One region of the Streptomyces sp. NPDC017676 genome, then DNA from elsewhere that is predicted to be linked to it. Evidence: riboswitches for the same ligand, from Rfam matches in the RefSeq annotation. Region 1 holds a riboswitch; the other holds the start of a gene.
The links. Region 1 has a riboswitch for cyclic di-AMP ahead of ACH4LD_RS18970 (C40 family peptidase). Riboswitches for the same ligand answer to the same signal wherever they lie in the genome.

Region 2: another riboswitch for cyclic di-AMP. It lies ahead of ACH4LD_RS04750 (M23 family metallopeptidase); the one in region 1 lies ahead of ACH4LD_RS18970 (C40 family peptidase).

The regions. Positions count from the first base shown of each region.
Region 1 is NZ_JBIRJA010000008.1:125,219-132,573, reverse strand. It holds gene ACH4LD_RS18980 (ATP-dependent Clp protease proteolytic subunit) at 200-835, shown strand; gene ACH4LD_RS18975 (hypothetical protein) at 843-1,148, shown strand; cyclic di-AMP (ydaO/yuaA leader) riboswitch at 1,490-1,718, shown strand; gene ACH4LD_RS18970 (C40 family peptidase) at 1,722-2,195, shown strand; gene ACH4LD_RS18965 (ATP-binding protein) at 2,954-3,409, opposite strand; gene ACH4LD_RS18960 (helix-turn-helix domain-containing protein) at 3,622-4,482, shown strand; gene ACH4LD_RS18955 (DUF397 domain-containing protein) at 4,492-4,713, shown strand; gene ACH4LD_RS18950 (8-amino-7-oxononanoate synthase) at 4,791-5,918, opposite strand; gene bioB (biotin synthase BioB) at 6,066-7,211, shown strand; gene ACH4LD_RS18940 (adenosylmethionine--8-amino-7-oxononanoate transaminase) at 7,204-7,355, shown strand, end outside.
Region 2 is NZ_JBIRJA010000002.1:77,580-84,934, forward strand. It holds gene ACH4LD_RS04740 (M16 family metallopeptidase) at 1-543, shown strand, start outside; gene ACH4LD_RS04745 (M16 family metallopeptidase) at 540-1,928, shown strand; cyclic di-AMP (ydaO/yuaA leader) riboswitch at 2,165-2,326, shown strand; gene ACH4LD_RS04750 (M23 family metallopeptidase) at 2,339-3,094, shown strand; gene ACH4LD_RS04755 (GntR family transcriptional regulator) at 3,293-3,979, shown strand; gene ACH4LD_RS04760 (HPr family phosphocarrier protein) at 4,184-4,465, opposite strand; gene ACH4LD_RS04765 (GNAT family N-acetyltransferase) at 4,642-7,355, shown strand, end outside.

The DNA.
Region 1 (7,355 bases):
GTGTGGAGCCTTCCGACGACGGGCGGCACCCACCGGGACCAGCCCGGAAATGATCGCTTACACCTCCAGCTTAGGCCCGCGTCCATGCGCTGTCCTGATGAACCGTTACGGTGTCCAGCCCCCCAACTCACTGTACGTCCTGTACATTTTTTACAGAGAGCTCGCCGAAGGCGGCTCCGCTGCGAGGAAGGGTGTGCCCATGCTCCGACCGTCCGCCCGACATGTCCTGCCCGAGTTCACCGAGCGCACGGGGAGCGTCACACGCACCCTCGATCCGTACGCGAAGCTCTTCGAGGACCGGATCGTCTTCCTCGGCACGCCGGTCGACACCGCGGCGGCGAACGACGTGACGGCGCAGCTCATGTACCTGGAGCACACGGCGCCGGACCGGGACATCACGCTGTACGTCAACTCGCCGGGCGGCTCGTTCGACGCCATGACGGCGATCTACGACGTGATGCGGTACGTCGGCTGCGACGTGGCGACCTACTGCCTGGGCCAGGCCTCCGCCTCGGCCGCGGTGCTGCTCGCGGCCGGCACGCCGGGCAAGAGGTTCACCCTGCCCGGCGCCCGCATGGTGATCGAGCAGCCCGCGCTGCCGGAGCCGGTGCGCGGACAGCCCAGCGACCTGCTCATCCAGGCGGAGGAGTTGACCCGGATCCGCGCGACGCTCGCGGAGATGCTCGCGCGGCACACGGGGCGCACGGCCGGGCAGGTCCACGAGGATCTGGAGCGTGACCTGATCCTGGACGCCGCCGGGGCGGTCGCCTACGGTCTGGTGGACGGCATCGTGCCGAGCCGCCGGGACACGCCCGGCGCACCGGACGCGAGGTGAGCCGCTCATGCTGCCGGACCTCCCACCGCTGCCCGCGCTGACCTGCGCGGAGGGTGAGTTGATCGACCGTTACCTGGAGGCGGTCGACCTGCTGGGCCGCATCAACCCGGCCCGGCCCGGGGACACCTACCGCGGGCTGCGCGCGGCCCAGGCCCTGGTGCGCAAGGCGGCAGAGCTGCGGGACGCGCTCGCACTGATGCACCAGCGGGGCGAGACGGAGCTGCACGGGGACACGCTGGCACGGGCGTTGCGGGTGCTGGACGGTGAGCGCCGGGCCGCTCGCGTCGCGCTCCCGCCGGACGGCGTCGGCTGAGCCGGACGCTCCTCGGGCTCGGTGGGCCCCACGCGTCGACACGCGTCGTTCGGACGGCACTTGAAACGGCCCGAACGACGTACCGCCGACCGGTGTACATCCAGATCGTTTTCCGGGCCTTCCGAGTTGCGCCAAGCGCCACCGCATGAGCCGCTGAGAGGCGCTTCGCCCCAGGTCGGGGGCTACGTCCGGGATCTGACGGACGCTCGAACAGAGCAGTGTCCACCCGAACGGGTGAGTGGTGAGTAACGCCACAAATCCCCGATTCCGTTGGGATTTTCGGACAGTCGTAAGCCAAGATCCGTGTCTGACGACAAGCCCCCGCCACCGCGGCGGGGCGATCCGGGCGGACGCCGAGTCCTGCCGCCGCCCGGATGACCGGTCGACGGAGTGGATCGGCAGGAGTGGAGGACCCGAGCAAGACGGGTCGCCGGAACAGATGTTCGTCCGCACCACGGACGGTCGTCGGCTCCGGGCAACCCTTGGGGTGAAGCCGTGGCAACGCGGCCGGGCAACTTCGCCAGCCCGAATCCGACAGGTCATCCTTCACAGGCGGCTGACGAAGGGTTGCGCATGACTGCGCTCAATCGTGTCCCGCCGCTGATGGCCCGGGCCGGCACGGCCTCGGCTCTGACCCTCGCCGCCGTGGGCGGCTCGATCGCGGTGCCCGGCCTCGCCACCGACGCCTCCGCCGCGACGTTGGCGACGAAAGCACTCAAGGTCGCGGCCTCGAAGAAGGGTGCCCCGTACGCGTGGGGAGCCACCGGGCCGCGCCGGTTCGACTGCTCGGGGCTGACGCTCTACTCCTACAAGAAGGCCGGCAAGAAGCTGCCGCGCACCGCCGCCCAGCAGTACAACAAGACGCACCACATCTCCTCCAGGAGCCGCAAGGCGGGCGACCTGGTCTTCTTCCACTCGGGTTCGTACGTCTACCACGTCGGCATCTACGCCGGTCACGGCAAGATCTGGCACGCCCCGAAGACCGGGGACGTGGTGAAGCTGGAGAAGATCTGGACGAAGAGCGTCTGGTACGGCCGGGTCAGCTGACCCGCCCTCAGGCCGGGCAGGGACCCGCCCCCAGACCGACAGCGGTTCCAGCAGCAGGGCCGCTCCCGGCGCCGCCCCGGCGCCCGCCCGGGACCCACGGGCGGCCCGGGGCCGCCGCGGACGCCTGCCGGGGCGGACAGGCGTCCCCGACCACGGCTTCCTCCGGCCTCTGCGTGGGCCGTGGGAGCGCCACGCGGTGCGCACCCCCGAGCTGGAGCACAGGGGCGCCGCCCGGCAACGGGGGCGCCCGGAACGCGCGGGCCCGGCGGCCAGGACGGCCGCGACGCCGGTCACTGCCAGGGCGGTGCGCACCGGGAGTCCGCCCGCCGTCGCCGGTCCCGCGGACCGCGCCGGCGCGGTGCGGGGACGTCGCGTACGACCACGGTGAAACCGGCGCCTCCCATGGCGACCGGTCCGGCACCGACCACGGCCCGGCGGCACAGTCCGCCCGATCACCCGGACGGCCGACCCGCTCGGTCACGCGCCGGCCACCCAGTCCCGCCGGCCGTCCAGTCCCGGCGGCCGCGCGAGCCGAAGCCGGCCCGGAACGAACTGGCGCGGCTCACCGGGCTCATCGGGGGCGCGCCAGGGCTCGGCACCTTCCCGGCCGCCGGAGGTACGTCCGCCGTCACGGAGCGCTGGTCAGCACCGGGCTGGGGAGACGCCGACCGGGCGCGCCGAGCCGCCGGCCGCCGTGTGCCTGCCGTGTGCCGCTCGGCCGGGAGAGGGGCACGGACACCCCGGCCCTGTCCGGACGGCTAGGGCTCCTGCCGGCGCGCCGGTACCGGGGCCGTCGGGAGCGTCCAGGGGAGTTCGATCGAGACCGTTTTGCCGCCCTCTCGCGTGGGGCGGATGCGGAGTCTGCCGCCGCACTCGGCCGTGAGCCAGCGGATGATCACCATGCCGCGGCCGTTGTCCTGCTGGACGGCGGCGGGCAGTCTCTTCGGGAAGCGAGGATGGCTGTCCGTGACGCCGATGCGCAGATGTTCGTCATGGTGCAGCGCGATGTCGACCGTGAAGGTGGGTGACTGGCCGAAGGTGTGCTGTACGGCGTTCGTGGCGAGTTCGGAGACGATGAGCCGCACGGTGTCGGCGACGTCGGTGTCGGACGGCAGGCCCCACTCCGCCAGGGTGCCCACGACGTAGGAGCGGGCGGCCGAGACCGAGGCTGGATCGCTCGGCAGAGTGACGGATGCTTCCAGGTGGTCTGCCATGGCGACGTCGTCCCTTTCCCATGGGGCCGTGGTCCGACATGTGGCGGAGGGTTCGAGTACGGTCCCGGACTGGTGCTTGTTCGCCAGACTGCCACCAACGCGCGGTCACAGGGAGCGATCCACCAAGATATGCATATATCTGTCGCTCGAAGCGGTGAACTCTGCGACGCGAGACCGTATGTGGGCGGCCCGGAAGGAGTAAGGAGGAGCCCATGCAGAACGGTCCGGCAGTGCGCCGCCGCAAACTGGGCGCCGAACTGCGCATGCTGCGCACCGGTGCGGGGCTCACGAGCGGTGAGGCCGCCCGGCTGGTCGGCTGGCACCAGTCGAAGGTGAGCCGCATCGAGACCGGCGCCAGCGGTGTGAAACCGGCCGATCTGCGGTTACTGCTCGACGCCTACCAGGTGCGGGACACGCATCTGCGCGAGTTGCTGCTGATGCTGGCGGGGGCGGAGGACGCGGGCGGCCGTCACCGCTGGTGGCACGCCTACCGCGGGGTGCTGCCGCCCACCTATCGCGACTTCATCAGCCTGGAGTCGCAGGCGAGCGCGATGCGCACCCTGGAGACGACCGTGGTGCCGGGGTTGCTCCAGACGCCCGAGTACGCCCGCGCGGTGACCCGGGCGGCCGTGAAGGACCTGGACGAGGACCGCCTGGACACGCTGGTGGAGGTGCGCCTGGCCCGGCAGGACGTGCTGCGGTCCGATCCGCCGCTGGTGCTGAGCGCCGTACTGGACGAGGCGGTGCTGCGCCGCGAGGTCGGTGGCCCAGAGGTGATGGCCCGGCAGCTCGAACGGCTGATGGAGGCGGCCCGGCTGCCCCAGGTACGGCTCCAGGTGCTGCCGTTCGCCGCGGGGGCGCATGTCGGACTCACCGGGCCTTTCGTTATCTTCTCATTTCCGAGCACTTCTGATCTGGACGTGGTTGTTCTCGACCAGTTGACGAGTAGCCTCTACCTGGAGCGGAAAGAAGACCTCATGGCCTACTCCGAGGCCTTCAACACCCTTCAGTTCCACGCCCTTTCCCCCGAGGAATCGTTGGACTACATCGCCGGGATAGGTGACGGCGCGTAAGGAGGCACCATGTCAGCTCTGCCTCGGAACGTCCCTGCCAGTACCGACCTGCACGCCGTGCGCTGGCTGCGCAGCAGCTACAGCACGGGCGCGAACAACTGCGTGGAGACGGCCCGGCCGCGTTCCGGCCCCGCGGCCGGACTGCTCGCCGTGCGCGACTCGAAGAACCCCGCCGGACCCGCGCTGCTCTTCTCCGCCGGCAGCTGGGCGGAGTTCGTCACCAGGATCTGATCAGGGGTCACCCGCCCCTGATCCGGACCCGTCCCCCGTTCGTCACCCTCGTGCGACACACGGCCGTGTACGCCGACTCATGGTCGCGTTTCGCCGATCACTCGTACAGCGCGTTCGATCTCCGCCCCGGAGAGGTCCGCCCGGGCGGTCAGCCTCAGCCGTGAGATGCCGTCGGGCACGGAGGGAGGACGGAAACAGCCCACGGCCAGGCCTGCCGTACGGCAGTCGGCCGCCCAGCGCACCGCCCGCTCCGAGGAAGGAGCCCGCACGGAGACCACCGCGGCGTCCGGACGCACCGCTTCCAGACCCGCGGCGGTCAGCCGTGCGTACAGTTCCGCGGCCACCTCGCGGGCCCGAGCCGCCCTTTCGGGCTCGCGTTCCAGCAGCCGCAGCGCGGCCAGCGCGGCACCGGCCGCCGCCGGTGCCAGGCCGGTGTCGAAGATGAACGTCCGGGCCGCGTTGACCAGGTGGTCGATCACCCGGGCCGGGCCGAGCACCACCCCGCCCTGGCTGCCCAGCGACTTGGACAGGGTGGCCGTGACGACCACGTCCTCGGCGCCCGCGAGCCCGGCCGCGTACGGCGCGCCCCGGCCGCCCTCGCCCAGCACGCCGAGCCCGTGCGCGTCGTCCACGACCAGTCCCGCGCCGTGCTCCCGGCACGCCTCGGCCAGCGCGGTCAGCGGTGCCCGGTCCCCGTCGACGGAGAACACCGTGTCGGAGACGACGATCGCGGCACCCGTGTGCGTGGCCAGGGCCTTGCGCACGGCCTCGGGATCGGCGTGCCCGACGACCTGCGTCTCGCCCCGGGCGAGCCGGCAGCCGTCGATGAGGGAGGCGTGGTTGCCCGCGTCGGACACGATCAGCGAGCCGTGCGGGCCGAGCGCGGTGACCGCGGCGAGGTTGGCGGCGTACCCGGAGGAGAACACCAGGGCCGCCTCGAACCCGCAGAACGCGGCCAGCGCCCGCTCCAGTTCGGAGTGCAGGACCGTCGTACCGGTGACCAGCCGGGAACCGGTGGAGCCGCCGCCCCAGGTCCGGGCGGCCCCGGCCGCTCCCTCGACGACCTCCGGATGGCGGGTCAGGCCCAGGTAGTCGTTGCTCGCCAGATCCAGCAGCGGCGTGTCGGCGGGGCGCGGACGCAGGGTGCGGACCAGTCCGGCGCGGCGGCGCGCCCCGGCCTGCTCGTCGATCCAGCCGAACGCCATGGGTCCTCCGGTGCTTTTGTAGGTAGCGGACAGACCCTAGCGGTACGGCCGGCTACCCAGGGTGTGGCAATACCCACACGGTGAACCTGCTCCGTTGTGCGAAGTCTCCTTGGCCCGGGGCGGTCCCGTAGGACAGGATCAGGCCCCATGGACCTGCTGAACACGCTGGTGGACAAGGGGCTTCGGCGCGAGCTGCCGACCCGCGAGGAAGCGCTCGCCGTGCTGGCCACCTCCGATGACGACCTGCTCGACGTGGTGGCCGCGGCCGGCAAGGTGCGCCGGCACTGGTTCGGGCGCCGGGTGAAACTCAACTATCTGGTGAACCTCAAGTCGGGCCTGTGCCCGGAGGACTGCTCGTACTGCTCCCAGCGGCTCGGTTCGAAGGCCGACATCCTGAAGTACACCTGGCTCAAGCCGGACGAGGCCTCCCAGGCCGCCGCGGCGGGCCTCGCGGGCGGAGCCAAGCGGGTCTGTCTGGTGGCCAGCGGACGCGGCCCGACGGACCGGGACGTGGACCGGGTCTCGCAGACCATCAAGGCCATCAAGGAGCAGAACGAGGGCGTCGAGGTGTGCGCCTGCCTCGGCCTGCTCTCCGACGGCCAGGCCGAACGGCTGCGCGAGGCCGGCGCGGACGCGTACAACCACAACCTCAACACCTCGGAGTCCACGTACGGGGACATCACCACCACCCACACGTACGCCGATCGGGTGGACACGGTGCACAAGGCGCACGCGGCCGGCCTGTCCGCCTGTTCGGGCCTGATCGCGGGCATGGGCGAGAGCGACGAGGACCTGGTCGACGTGGTGTTCTCGCTGCGTGAGCTGGACCCGGACTCGGTGCCCGTGAACTTCCTGATCCCCTTCGAGGGCACCCCGCTGGCCAAGGAGTGGAACCTCACTCCGCAGCGCTGCCTGCGGATCCTCGCGATGGTCCGGTTCGTCTGCCCGGACGTGGAGGTCCGGATCGCGGGCGGCCGTGAGGTCCACCTGCGCACGATGCAGCCGCTGGCACTGCACCTGGCCAACTCCATCTTCCTCGGCGACTACCTGACCAGCGAGGGCCAGGCCGGCAAGGCCGACCTGGAGATGATCGCGGACGCCGGATTCGAGGTGGAGGGCGCCGACCAGGTGACGCTGCCGGAGCACCGGACGGAGGCCGGGGGCTGCGGGGACACCGGGGGCTGCCACGAGGGCGGCGGCGTCTGCGGGTCGGCGCCGGCCGGCGAGCCGCGGACCGACCTGGTCGCGGTCCGCCGCCGGGGCGCCGGGACGGATCTCGCGCCCAATGCCTGAGCTCGGTGTGCCGGAGCTGCTGGAGCTGGACCGGCGGCACGTGTGGCACCCGTACGGCCCGATGCCCGGGCGCGCGGAACCGCTCGTCGTGGAGGCGGCGAGCGGGGTCCGGCTGCGGCTGGCGGACGGGTCCGGCGAGCTGGT
Region 2 (7,355 bases), on a different contig from region 1:
GGCGGCGGCGAGTCCTCCCGCCTGTACAACCGGCTGGTGCGCCGGGACCGGACGGCCGTCGCGGCCGGCTTCGGCCTGCTGCGCCTGGCCGGCGCGCCGTCCATGGGCTGGCTGGACGTGAAGACCTCCGGTGACGTCGAGGTGCCGGTCATCGAGGCCGCCATCGACGAGGAGCTGGCCCGCTTCGCCGCGGAGGGCCCCACGCCCGAGGAGATGGAGCGCGCCCAGGCCCAGCTGGAGCGCGAGTGGCTGGACCGGCTCGGCACGGTCGCCGGCCGCGCCGACGAACTGTGCCGGTACGCGGTCCTGTTCGGCGACCCGCAGCTCGCCCTGACCGCGGTCAAGCGCGTCCTGGAGGTGACCCCGGAGGAGGTCCAGGAGGTCGCCGAGGCACGCCTGCGCCCCGACAACCGCGCGGTCCTCGTGTACGAGCCGAAGTCCCCGGAGGCCGCCCCGGACGCCGGGGTCCCCGAGGACCCCGAGCACGAAGCGACCGTAGAGGCGGGCCGCGAAGAGACCGAGAACGAGGAGACGGCCAAGTGACCGAGCTCGCCACCATGGACTTCCACCCCCAGCCGCGGCCCGGCGAGGCCAAGCCGTGGGCGTTCCCGGCGCCCGAGCGCGGCACCCTCGACAACGGCCTGACCGTGCTGCGCTGCCACCGTCCGGGCCAGCAGGTCGTCGCCGTCGAGGTGCTGCTGGACGCGCCGCTGGACGCCGAGCCGGCCGGCCTGGACGGCGTCGCCACGATCATGGCGCGGGCCTTCTCCGAGGGCACTGACAAGCACTCCGCCGAGGAGTACGCCGCCGAACTGGAGCGCGCGGGCGCCACCCTCGACGCGCACGCCGATCACCCCGGCGTCCGGCTCAGCCTTGAGGTCCCGGCCTCCCGCCTGGCCAAGGGCCTCGGTCTGCTCGCCGACGCCCTGCGCGCGCCCGCCTTCGCCGCGAGCGAGGTCGAGCGGCTGGTCCGCAACCGCCTGGACGAGATCCCGCACGAGCTGGCCAACCCCTCCCGCCGGGCCGCCAAGGAGCTCTCCAAGGAGCTGTTCCCGGCGACCTCGCGCATGTCCCGTCCGCGTCAGGGCACCGAGGAGACGGTCGAGAAGATCGACGAGGCGGCCGTCCGCGCCTTCTACGACCGCCATGTGCGGCCTGCCACGGCCACTGTGGTCGTCGTCGGCGACCTGACCGGTACCGACCTGGACGCGCTGCTGGGCGACACCCTGGGCGCCTGGACGGGCACCCCGGGCGAGCCCCGTCCGGTGCCGCCGGTGACCGCCGACGACACCGGGCGTGTGGTGATCGTGGACCGGCCCGGCGCGGTCCAGACGCAGTTGCTGATCGGCCGGATCGGTCCCGACCGGCACGACCGGGTGTGGCCCGCCCAGGTGCTCGGCACGTACTGCCTCGGCGGCACCCTCACCTCCCGCCTTGACCGCGTGCTGCGCGAGGAGAAGGGCTACACCTACGGCGTGCGGGCCTTCGGGCAGGTCCTCAGGTCCGCGCCGGACGGCACGGGCGCGGCGATGCTCGCCATCAGCGGCTCCGTGGACACCCCGAACACCGGCCCGGCGCTGGACGACCTGTGGAAGGTGCTGCGCACGGTCGCGGCGGACGGCCTGACCGACGCCGAGCGGGACGTCGCCGTGCAGAACCTGGTCGGTGTGGCGCCGCTGAAGTACGAGACCGCGGCGGCCGTCGCGAGCACGCTGGCGGACCAGGTCGAGCAGCACCTGCCCGACGACTTCCAGGCGACGCTGTACCAGCAGTTGGCGGCCACGGGCACGGTGGAGGCCACCGCGGCCGTCGTGAACGCCTTCCCGGTGGACCGCCTGGTGACCGTCCTCGTCGGTGACGCCTCGCAGATCAAGGCGCCGGTGGAGGCGCTGGGCATCGGTGAAGTGACCGTGGTGGCGGCCGAGTAGACGCGACCGTGGTGGCGGCCGGATGACGGCACGCGCGCGTGGGGCCCCGGCGACCTACGGGTCGTCAGGGCCCCTCGTTGTTCCACTCGTCCCTCAGATGCCCGTTTTGGGGCGGAGGTTGCCTGTCTGCCCTGTGGGATGCGCTACAAAATCCGGGATGCGTTTGAGGATTGACAGCGCGCTTGCGTAGCTTCGTCCGGGCTGTTCGTCAGGCAGTGCGCCGCACCCGCGGCACCGGACAGTCATCGCCGAGTCCCCGTACGGCGCGAGCCAGGGGAGCCGGGGACCCACCGTCCCTGGGGTGAATCGGGCGCCCGCGCGATGCGCGAGGGGGCCCGTAGGAGACCTTCCTGCTCCGAACCCGTCAGCTAACCCGGTAGGCGAGAGGGAAGGAAAGGACCAGCCACTTCATGGCGTTCATGTGCGCCACCGGGAAGCACCGCAAGCCCGGCCGGGTCAAGCGGACCACCGTTCAGGCGGCCGGCGTCGCGGCCCTCACCACCACCGGTGTGATCGGCACCCTCGCCGCCTCCCCGGCGCTCGCCGCCGAGAACTCCACGGAGCAGACCGGCCTCACCCCGGTCGTCGCCGTGTCCGAGGACGTCGCCGACGAGATCGGCGCGCAGGCCGCCGCGCAGCAGGAGGCCGCCGAGCAGAAGGCGGCCGAGGAGGCCGCGGTGAAGGCGGCGGCCGAGCGGGCCCAGGAGATCCGCGCCGCCGAGGCCCGGGCCGCCCGCGAGGCCGAGCGCAAGCGGCTGAACATGTTCGTCGCCCCGATCGCGCACTCCTACGTCTCCACCGCCTACCAGGCCAGCAGCTCCCTGTGGTCCTCCGGTTCGCACACCGGCATCGACTTCCACGCGGCCAGCGGCACGGCCGTCCACGCGGTGGGTTCCGGCACGGTCGTCTCGGCGGGCTGGGGCGGCGCGTACGGCAACCAGGTCGTGATCCGCATGGCCGACGGCATGTACACCCAGTACGGGCACCTGTCGTCCATCGGGGTCACGGTGGGGCAGAAGGTCGTCGCGGGCCAGCAGATCGGCCTGTCCGGTGCCACCGGCAACGTCACCGGCGCGCACCTCCACTTCGAGGCGCGCACGACCCCCGAGTACGGCTCGGACGTCGACCCCGTCGCCTACCTCCGCAAGCACGGCGTGCGCGTCTGACACCGACCGCACGTCTGTCCGAGGCCCCGGCTCACCGAGCCGGGGCTTTCGCCGTTTTCCGCGGTGTCCGCCGGATCCGCTGTCCAAAAAATAGCCATGGATTAGGGCCCGGCGTCGGAAATTCCGGTTCGTTGGAATAGAGTCACGGAACACACGTCCATCGTCGACGTTTCACGGGGATTAAGACGGAGGTCGGTCATGCGTATTCCGGCGCACTCGGTGTGCACGGCCATCCGGGACGACATCGTCGCGGGTGTCCACGAGCGCGGCAGCCGCCTCACCGAGGAGGTCCTGGCCCGCCGCTACGGCGTCTCGCGCGTCCCCGTGCGCGAGGCCCTGCGCACCCTGGAGGCCGAGGGCTTCGTGGTGACGCGCCGGCACGCGGGCGCGTGCGTGGCCGAGCCGACCGAGCAGGAGGCCGCCGACCTGCTGGAGATGCGGACGCTGCTGGAGCCGCTGGGCGCCGCCAGGGCCGCCCAGCGGCGCACCGAGGCGCATCTGAAGGTGCTGCGCGGTCTGGTCCGGCTGGGCCAGGAGCGGGCCCGCAGGGGCAGCAACGAGGACCTGCGTTCGTTGGGCGGCTGGTTCCACGAGACGCTCGCCCAGGCCTCCGGCAGCACCTCGCTGACCTCGATGCTCACCCAGTTGCGGCACAAGATCGCCTGGATGTACACGGTGGAGGCACCGACCGGCCCGGTGGAGTCCTGGGCGGAGCACGGTGCCATCGTGGACGCGGTGGCGCGCGGCGACGCGGAGCGCGCGCGGGCGCTCACGGCCCTGCACGCCGAGCGTGGGACGGGCGCGCACCGGTTGCGGTTTTCTCCCGCCGCGGAGCGGGTGAGGACTTCGCAACATGCCGTAAACATGTCGGGCCCGCGGCATTAACAAGCGCACCGTATACAAAGAAGAGGTATTTCCGGGCGGCGTATTTCCTGCTGCCCGAATTCACTCGTGCCGAAATTCCCCGGAGTTCGCCGGGCGCCGGCGGGCGGTAAATCCACGGCACGCCGGGCCGCGTGCGTCCGGATACGGCGAAGCCGCGCCGCCCCGAAAGGCGAACGCGGCTCCGGCGCTCTGTGCGGTGGTCGCTCAGACGGTCTCGGGCAGCTCTTCCAGGCCCTCGGAGACCAGCTTGGCCAGACGGTCCAGGGCGGCGTCGGCGCCCTCGGCGTCGGAGGCGAGGACGATCTCCTCGCCACCCTGGGCACCCAGGCCCAGGACGGCCAGCATGGAGGCCGCGTTGACGGGGTTGCCCCCGGCCTTGGCGATCGTCACCGGGACGCCTGCGGCCGTGGCGGCTCGGACGAAGATGGAGGCGGGGCGGGCGTGGAGGCCCTCGGCCCAGCCGACGTTGACGCGGCGCTCAGCCATGTGTTGCTGCCCTTCGGTGTTCAGGTTGTCTAGACCAGTTTCCCATATCGTGAAGCGTGTCCGGAGCGGACGTCCGTCCCCTCCGGTGTGGCACCGGACCGCGGCCTCGGTCCGGCTTCCCGTCCTCCACAGACTGCCTCGCGACGTTGTCCGACGCGAGCCGTACTCTGGGGCCCATGCAGACCTCGGCGGACCGGCAGGACCGGCACCAGTACCCCGCCCACTGGGAGGCGGACGTGGTGCTGCGCGACGGTGGCACCGCGCGCATCAGGCCCATCACCGTTGATGACGCCGACCGCCTGGTCAGTTTCTACGAGCAGGTCTCGGACGAGTCGAAGTACTACCGCTTCTTCGCGCCGTACCCACGGCTCTCCGCCAAGGACGTCCACCGCTTCACGCACCACGACTTTGTGGACCGGGTGGGACTCGCGGCCACCATCGGCGGCGAGTTCATCGCCACCGTACGCTATGACCGCATCGGCACCGACGGCATGCCCGCGACCGCGCCCGCGGACGAGGCAGAGGTCGCCTTCCTGGTGCAGGACGCCCACCAGGGCCGCGGGGTCGCCTCCGCCCTGCTGGAGCACATCGCGGCCGTCGCGCGCGAGCGGGGCATCCGCCGCTTCGCCGCCGAGGTGCTGCCCGCCAACACCAAGATGATCAAGGTGTTCACGGACGCGGGCTACACCCAGAAACGCAGCTTCGAGGACGGCGTCGTCCGCCTGGAGTTCGACCTCGAACCCACCGACCGCTCCCTCGCCGTGCAGCGCGCGCGGGAGCAGCGCGCCGAGGCCCGTTCCGTACGGAGGCTCCTCGCGCCCGGCTCCGTCGCGGTCGTCGGTGTCGGCCGTGCCCCCGGCGGGGTGGGCCGCGGCGTCCTCGGCAACCTCCGCGACGCCGGCTACCCCGGCCGCCTGTACGCCGTGAACAAGGCCTTCCCGGAAGACCTCAAGGAGGTCGACGGGGTGCCCGCGCACCGCTCGGTGCGGGACATCGACGGGCATGTCGACCTGGCCGTCGTCGCCGTACCGGCCGCGCACGTGCCCGCCGTGGTCGCCGAGTGCGGGGAACACGGCGTCCAGGGGCTGGTCGTGCTCTCCGCCGGCTACGCCGAGAGCGGGCCCGAGGGACGCGAACGGCAGCGGGCCCTCGTCCGGGCCGCGCGCGCGTACGGCATGCGGATCATCGGCCCGAACGCCTTCGGGATCATCAACACCGCCCCGGACGTCCGGCTGAACGCCTCCCTCGCCCCGGAGATGCCCCGGCCGGGCCGCATCGGGATGTTCGCCCAGTCCGGCGCCATCGGCATCGCCCTGCTCTCCCGGCTGCACCGGCGCGGCGGAGGCGTCACCGGCGTCACCGGCGTCTCCACCTTCGTGTCCGCCGGCAACCGCGCCGACGTCTCCGGCAACGACGTCCTCCAGTACTGGTACGACGACCCCGAGACCGACGTCGTCCTCATGTACCTGGAGTCCATCGGCAACCCCCGCAAGTTCAACCGCCTGGCCCGGCGGACAGCGGCGGCGAAGCCGCTCGTGGTGGTGCAGGGGACCGGCACGGCACCGCAGGGCCACGCGGTACGGGCCACCCGGCTGCCGTACGAGACCGTCTCCGCGCTCCTCCGGCAGGCCGGTGTGATCCGGGTCGACACGATCACCGAGCTGGTCGACGCGGGCCTGCTGCTCGCGCGGCAGCCGCTGCCCGCCGGACCGCGCGTGGCCATCCTCGGCAACTCCGAGTCGCTGGGCGTGCTGACGTACGACCGGTGTCTCGCCGAGGGACTGCGGCCCGCGCGGCCGGTCGACCTGACGACCGGGGCGACGGCCGAGGACTTCCACCGGGCGCTCGCCGCCGCGCTGGCCGACGGCACGAACGACGCCGTCGTCGTCACGGCGATCCCCGCGATCGGGGAGAGCTCGCCGGGGGACGCCGAGCTGGCGGAGGCGCTGCGGTCGGCCGCGGCGGCGGTGCCGGGCAAGCCGGTGCTCGTGGTGCACGTGGAGCTGGGGGGACTGGCGGAAGCGTTGTCGGCGGCGGCGAGCACCGCACCGGGAGCCGTCGACAGGGCGCCCGGCACCGAGGGAGCCGTGGCCCCCGCCCCGCTGACCACCCCGCCGGAAGGCACCCACCTCATCCCCGCCTACCCCGCCGCCGAACGTGCCGTCCGCGCCCTCGCCGAAGCCGTGAAGTACGGGCAGTGGCGGCGGGACGCGGCCGATCCCGGGAAGGTGCCGGAGTACGACGACATCGACGAGAAGGGGGCCGCCCGGCTCATCGGCGAGCTGCTCGCGCGCGGGCAGGGGCTCACCATCTCCGACGCGCAGACCTGCGAACTGCTCGCCAAGTACGGCATATCCGTGCGCCGCGCCCTGCCCGCCCTCACCCCGGACGCCGCCGTCGAGGCCGCCCGCGCGCTCGGTTACCCGGTCGCCCTCAAGGCCACGGCCCCGCACCTCAGGCACCGCGCCGACCTGGGCGGCGTCCGCCTCGACCTCGCGGACGAGGAGCAACTGCTGAGGGCGTACGCCGAACTGACCGAGCTGTTCGGACAGCCGGAGGAGCTGCGGCCGGTGGTGCAGGGCATGGCGCCGCGCGGGGTCGACACGGTCGTACGCGCGGTGATCGACCCGGCGGCCGGGGCCGTGCTGTCCTTCGGCCTGGCCGGAGCCGCCTCGCAGCTGCTCGGGGACATGGCCCACCGGCTGGTCCCCGTCACCGACCGGGAGGCGACCTCGCTGGTGCGGTCGATCCGGACGGCACCGCTGCTGTTCGGCTGGCGCGGCTCCACCCCGGTGGACACCCCGGCCCTGGAGGAGCTGCTGCTGCGGGTGTCGCGGCTGGTCGACGACCACCCGGAGGTGGTCGCGGTCACGCTGGAACCGGTCGTCGT